2 regions of the Streptococcus sp. SR4 genome follow, and region 2 is predicted to be linked to the other one. Evidence: predicted binding sites of a transcription regulator. Region 2 holds the regulator's gene; the other holds the start of a gene.
The links. The regulator NrdR, encoded in region 2, represses ribonucleotide reductase genes. The targets are predictions, from matches to a motif close to ACACNATATATNGTGT.

Region 1 (3,433 bases), on a different contig from region 2:
TTGGAGATACTTTTAATCCTTTCTCAACCGCTTTTTTAGCTAAAAGACCGGCTGCCATAAGAACGTAAGGATTTGAAGTATTGGTACATGATGTGATAGCTGCAATGGCCACATGACCTGTTTGAATTGTTTCTGAATGATCCTCAAAGTCAACTTTTGCAGTTTTTGCTAACTCTTCCTTATCCAAACCAAAGCCACGGACACCTGCTTCTCGTACCACTGCATCCTGGAATTCTTGCTTAGCATCTGATAAGAGAATCAAATCTTGTGGACGTTTAGGACCTGAGATAGAAGGTTTAATAGATGACAAATCAATTTCAACAATCTTAGTATACTTGGCTTCTTTACTTGGATCATAGAAAAGATGATTGGCTTTCGTATAGGCTTCAGTGACTTGGATATGTTCCTCATCACGGTTAGTTAAACGCATGTAGTTAAGAGTCTCGTCATCAATAGGAAAATAACCACAAGTCGCACCATATTCTGGTGCCATATTAGCGACTGTGGCACGGTCAGCTAGAGATAAACTCTTCAAACCAGGTCCAAAGTACTCAACAAATTTACCAACCACATTTTCAGAACGAAGCACCTGAGTAATCTTGAGAGCCAAATCTGTTGCCGTTGCAATTTTAGGCAACTCTCCTGTCAGATGTACACCAATAACCTCTGGAATTGGGAAATAAGATGCTTCACCGAGCATAGCTGCTTCAGCTTCAATGCCGCCAACACCCCAACCAAGAACGCCAATACCATTAATCATAGTCGTGTGACTATCTGTACCAAACATAGAATCAGGATAGAGTAACCCATCTTTTTCAATAATAACATCGCTCAAAAATTCAATATTAACCTGGTGAATAATCCCTGTTGCTGGTGGAACCGCACGATAATTTTCAAAAGACTGTTCAGCCCACTTAAGAAATTCATAGCGCTCGTTATTACGTTTAAACTCTAGATTGATATTATCTTCAAGAGCAGTATCACATCCATATGAATCTACTTGGACAGAGTGGTCGATGACCAAATCTACTGGAATCTCGGGATTAATAAATTCGGCTTTACCACCATTAGCCACTATAGCATCACGCATTGAAGCTAAATCAACAACAACAGGAACTCCTGTAAAATCTTGTAAGATAACACGACTTGGTTTAAAAGGCACTTCGGAAACTGTCGGAAAATTCGGAAATTTCATCAGGTCAGAAACGTGAGATTTCTTAACATCGACGCCATCTTTTTTTCGGAGGAGACTTTCAAGTAGTATTCGAATGGTATAAGGTAGTTCTCCGACCTTAACATCATGAGATTTTGCTGCTTTTTCGAGATCATAGAAAGAGAATGTCTTACCATTTACAGTTAGATTTGAACAGTATTCTTGCATACTTGAACCTCCATTAGTTAAAAATTTTCTTTATTCTACACTGTTTTTTTGGAAAAAACAAATAGAATTGGCATTTTGATGTTATATTATATAACATCAGTGGTGAGATATTTCTTTTTTAGTCAATTCCATAAACAAATCCTATTTAATTTAGGAAACTTAAAAAAGCCTTTAAAACACAAGATATAGGGTTGTGTTTTAATACTAAACACAAAATCTTGTATTTCCTTAAGATATTTAGCTTGATTTTTCCCTATATTTTGGGTATTCTATTAGAGTCGAAAAAGTGGCTCTTGGCCACTTAAAATCTTTTTATAAAGGAGTATTTGCAATGGCAAAGATCACATTGTTTTCTAAAAACAACTGCATGCAGTGCAAAATGACTAAAAAATTCTTGGAAAAGGAAGGTGCTGATTTCGAAGAAATCAACATTGATGAACAGCCAGAAAAAATCGATTACGTTAAAAGCCTCGGTTTTACTGCTGCTCCAGTTATTGAAGCCGGCGATATCGTCTTTTCAGGTTTTCAACCGGCTAAACTTAAAGAAATCCTTTAATTATCAAGTTTTTATATAGAAAGGAACTTGTTTGCTTAGTTTAATGTTTTAACCTTAATCTACTATTAAACTGAGCCTGGTATCTGTATTATGTCTTTAAAAAATCTTGGCGATGTTTCATACTTCCGCCTCAACAACGAAATTAACCGTCCTGTTAACGGTCAAATTCCTTTGCATAAGGATAAAGAAGCACTTCGTGCCTTCTTCCTTGAAAACGTTAAGCCAAATTCAATGGCATTCAACAGCATCACAGATAAAATTAATTATTTGATTGAAAACGATTATATTGAGTCTGAATTCATCGGTAAATACGAGCCTGCTTTCATCGAAAAATTGTCTGCAGAAATTCATTCTCAAAAATTCCGCTTCCAATCTTTCATGGCAGCCTACAAGTTCTACCAACAATATGCCCTCAAAACAAACGATGGCGAGTCTTACCTCGAAAGTATTGAAGATCGTGTTCTATTCAACGCCCTTTACTTTGCTGATGGTGATGAAAACCTAGCTAGTGACCTAGCTAACGAAATGATTCACCAACGTTACCAACCTGCTACTCCTTCATTTCTAAATGCTGGGCGTAGCCGTCGTGGTGAGCTCGTGTCATGTTTCCTTATTCAAGTAACAGATGACATGAATTCTATCGGACGTTCTATCAACTCTGCCCTCCAGTTATCACGTATTGGTGGTGGGGTAGGTATTAGCTTGTCTAACCTTCGTGAAGCTGGTGCTCCTATCAAAGGATATGCTGGGGCAGCCTCTGGTGTCGTGCCTGTTATGAAGCTTTTCGAAGATAGCTTCTCTTACTCAAACCAACTTGGCCAACGTCAAGGTGCTGGTGTTGTTTATTTGGATGTTTTCCACCCAGACATCCTTGCCTTCCTTTCTACTAAGAAAGAGAATGCTGATGAGAAGGTGCGTGTTAAGACACTGTCACTTGGTGTTACAGTTCCAGATAAATTCTACGAGTTGGCACGTAATAATGAAGATATGTACCTCTTCAGTCCTTACTCAGTCGAAAAAGAGTACGGTAAACCATATAACTACATTGATATTACAGCTATGTACGATGAGTTGGTTGCCAATCCAAATATCACAAAAACCAAGATTAATGCCCGTGAGCTAGAAACTGAAATTTCTAAACTCCAACAAGAATCAGGTTATCCATATATCGTCAATGTTGATACAGCCAATCGACACAATCCAATCGATGGTAAGATTATCATGTCCAACCTCTGTTCTGAAATTCTTCAAGTTCAAACACCAAGTGAACTTAACGATGCACAAGAGTTTGTTAAACTCGGTACAGACATTTCATGTAACCTTGGATCAACTAATATCCTTAACATGATGACTTCACCTGACTTTGGTCGTTCGATTAGAGCAATGACACGTGCGCTTACCTTTGTTACAGATAGCTCAAGTATTGATGCTGTTCCATCTATCAAAAATGGTAACCAACAAGCTCATACCTTTGGTTTGGGAGCTATGGGACTTCA
Region 2 (3,433 bases):
TTGATTCCGTTTTTAACATCAATAGTAAAAGATGGGTAATGAATAATGGTCGTGGCAACCTTCTTGGTCTCTGAAAGTTCATGAGCCATAGCAGCCAACATGAAGGATTTTCCAACCCCCATGTCTCCATAGATGTAAAGGCCTTTCTGGTCTGGACTAGGGTAATTCGCCACAAAATCCACAAGACTCTCAAAAGTATCAACACGAGCTACATCATCTAATGCAATGTCCGCAAAGGTAATCTTACGATAAGACTGAGGAAGACTCACCAAATTAATCCGTTTAGCAATAGCCTGTTGTTCTTGTTGCTCCTTGAGCTGACGCGTCTCCTTATAGGTGACATCAGCGTAGCCTTCATTCATGGTCAGAATCGGTTCATACCCTTTGGCAATATACGAGGCATCACCTTCTTTAACCTTACGGCATTCCACTAGGAATTGATTAAACTTAGGAAGACTACGCTTGATTTCATCCTGGCTTAGGCTATGCTCTTGAATAAAGCTAGCCACTCTTGGATCCGCTAAAATTTGCTTCGTTAAATCCGTCGCATTGCCAGACCCATGATGCCCTGTTCGGTTTAGGGTTTGTCCAACTCTTTCCATAGGCTACTCCTTTCCTTTTTCTAGTTTTGCCAAAGCTCGACGTCTAATTTCATCCAACTTAGCCTGATCAGCCTGACTGGTTTGATTATCATAATCTGGATTACTCCAGCTCGGCACATTTGTTTTCTTCTTAGAATCAGCTTTTGCTTGCTGTGATTTCTTATCGTAACCACTACGCAAAGCTAAAAGCCCCTGTTCAGCAGTGACGATATTCTTAAAGGCAAAATCGTTGGCAAGTTTAGAGATATACTCTCGATTTACATTCGTTGAACGTGTCCGTCCCAAACTGTAGGCAACCATGAGGTTAATGACCTCATCCATAAAGCCTCTTTGTGCCAAATCCGTGAGAATCTGCTTCTCAGAATTAGTCACAGTCCCGCTTGGGCCTTTAGCACTTTGCAAGTAATCTATAGGCTTTTCGGATCTAACCGCTTTAAGAATCTTTTTCTCCGTCTCTGTCAAAGCAGAATCACCACCCAATGTTTGAGCTTGAGCCTGCTCTAATTGCACCTGCATACGCTTGACAATAATCTGGTGGTTCACGGCTGTCTTCTTAGCTAAGAGATAAGTATCATACCAATTCATGCCATGAGTTTCAGACAATTTATAGATTTCTGGCACATCTGTCTTTTCATCTTTAAATACAAGCCCATCAGCCTGCATACGATTCCTGAAACTGCTTAAATCAAATGAATTTTTGGGCTTGATTTCAGACACAGACTTTTGAGCCAAACGCTCATCGGTAAAGACATCCGAAAAACGTTTAGATAAATCTTGCAAGCCTTGTAGACCTGCCGGTTTCAAAGCGTCTACTGCTGGTTCACTAATCTTTTGCTCGAGAAGTGAACTATAAACGGCATGTTTTAGAAACTGCTCAATTGATAAGGGAGACTTAAGCTCTATAACATAAAACCCTTGAGGTGACTGGTAAAAGGCCAAGAGATCTACTGCTGTCAGAACCGCCAGTGCTTCCTGAAGGGGCTGCATTCCAAAGTTAAGATGGTTCAGAATAGCCGCAAACTTATGGCGGTGATTACCATTGTCATAAAAAGCCACGAAATACTGGTAGAGAGCGTATCCTTCACTCCCAATAATGGGATAATAGCAACGCATCAAACTTGCCTGATCGGGAACGATAACCTGATTGCCAACATAGACAAATTCTTCAATAGGTCTCATTTTTTAGACTCTTTTTTCGCACGTACAGTTTTGGTGATTTCTTGAAGCAACTCTTCAATCTCATCAACATCCTTGAAAGAACGGTAGACACTGGCAAAACGTACATAAGTAATTTCATCAAGGTCAGCGAGTTCTTTCATCACTAAATTCCCAATGACATCACTATCAACCTCTCCATCATGGTTACGGCGAATGTTTTGCTCAATACGGGTGATGGCATTTTCGATATCCTCACTAGAAACTGGACGCTTCTGAGCACTCATCAAGATACCATTGAAAATCTTATCGCGAGAGAATTGTTCACGAGTACCGTCTTTTTTGACAACCAAAAGTGGAACTTCTTCCACACGCTCAAATGTTGTAAAACGAGCATGACAAGAATCACACTCACGACGACGACGAATGGTATTCCCATCTTCTGCCTGACGGCTATCGATAACACTAGATTTATTGTGTTGACATTTTGGACAACGCATGCACTTCACCACCAATCTTTGAAATTCGGTACTCTATTTTACCATAAAAACACATAAAAAGCACGCCCTAAACGAGGCGTGCTCATGACCAAGAACCACTCTAAGTCTCTTATAAATTGATTTAAAGCTCAAGTTGAGGTGTCGTCGTTTCTCCATCTGCAAATGGAATGTAAAGGTCGAAACGTGTTCCAACACCAAGTTCAGAACTAACATCGATACGGCAGCGATAAGCTTCCACAATTTGGTAAAGGATTGACAAACCAATACCAACACCAGATTGCGTTGTCGTACGGTTACGTGCCTTATCTGAACGATAGAAGCGCTCAAAGATATGCTCAATATCTTCTTTAGAGATCCCTTCACCATTATCTTGCACTTGCACCAACATTTCATCTTCCAGAGCCTTAATTGTAACCTGGATTTCCTTGTTAACAGGAGAATACTTGACCGCATTATCAATCAAAATCGTAATCGCCTGTTCAAAGTGTTGGCTGTAAATCTGTGCAGGGCGCTCTGAGCTCTCGAAATCATTGAGATAGAATTGGTAGTCTTCATGCAAGACACGGAAATTACCAATAACCGTACGGATTGAAGAATTCAAATCACAAGTATCGTTTCTGTGATTTTCAAATGATCCTTTGACACGGATAGAATCCAACATATCATTAATCATAATCGTCATACGGTTGGCCTCGTGACTGGCAGCCTCAAGACTTTCTTCAAGAATCTCAGGGTCATTTTTACCCCAACGTTGCAAGAGGTCCATATGCCCCTTGATAACTGCAATCGGCGTACGTAATTCATGACTGACGTCACTCAAGAAACGCATCTGCATCTGATTATTTTCTTGAATTTTATCCATCATGCGGTTAAAGTTAACCGCCAAATCACCAATTTCATCGTGACTTTCAATCTTAGAACGAAGTTCCAAGTCACTTGGCGAATCGGTGATAACTCCCATCGTTTCGTGCAACTGTCTCATCGGACGAAGAATAGATGTCAAGACAACTACAGTTGCTGCGATAACTAGGACCGTCATCCCCACTTCTAGGAAAATCAATAAGAAAATCAAACGCTCTTTAAGAGCATAGTAGAATTCCAAATCATGGAAAATTTGGGCATAACCAACGATGGTCTTTTTATCCTTACCGTAGATTGGAACTTGCAGCAAGAAAC

Region 1: nrdH (glutaredoxin-like protein NrdH) is a predicted target of NrdR. The motif match lies at 1,558-1,573, and genes of this name have one in related genera.

Annotation. Positions count from the first base shown of each region.
Region 1 is NZ_AZYW01000047.1:191,471-194,903, reverse strand. Features, by position in the region: gene acnA (aconitate hydratase AcnA) at 1-1,381, opposite strand, end outside; gene nrdH (glutaredoxin-like protein NrdH) at 1,713-1,937, shown strand; gene nrdE (class 1b ribonucleoside-diphosphate reductase subunit alpha) at 2,028-3,433, shown strand, end outside.
Region 2 is NZ_AZYW01000007.1:59,967-63,399, forward strand. Features, by position in the region: gene dnaI (primosomal protein DnaI) at 1-602, opposite strand, end outside; gene HMPREF1519_RS00730 (DnaD domain protein) at 606-1,781, opposite strand; gene nrdR (transcriptional regulator NrdR) at 1,778-2,257, opposite strand; gene HMPREF1519_RS00740 (HAMP domain-containing sensor histidine kinase) at 2,379-3,433, opposite strand, start outside.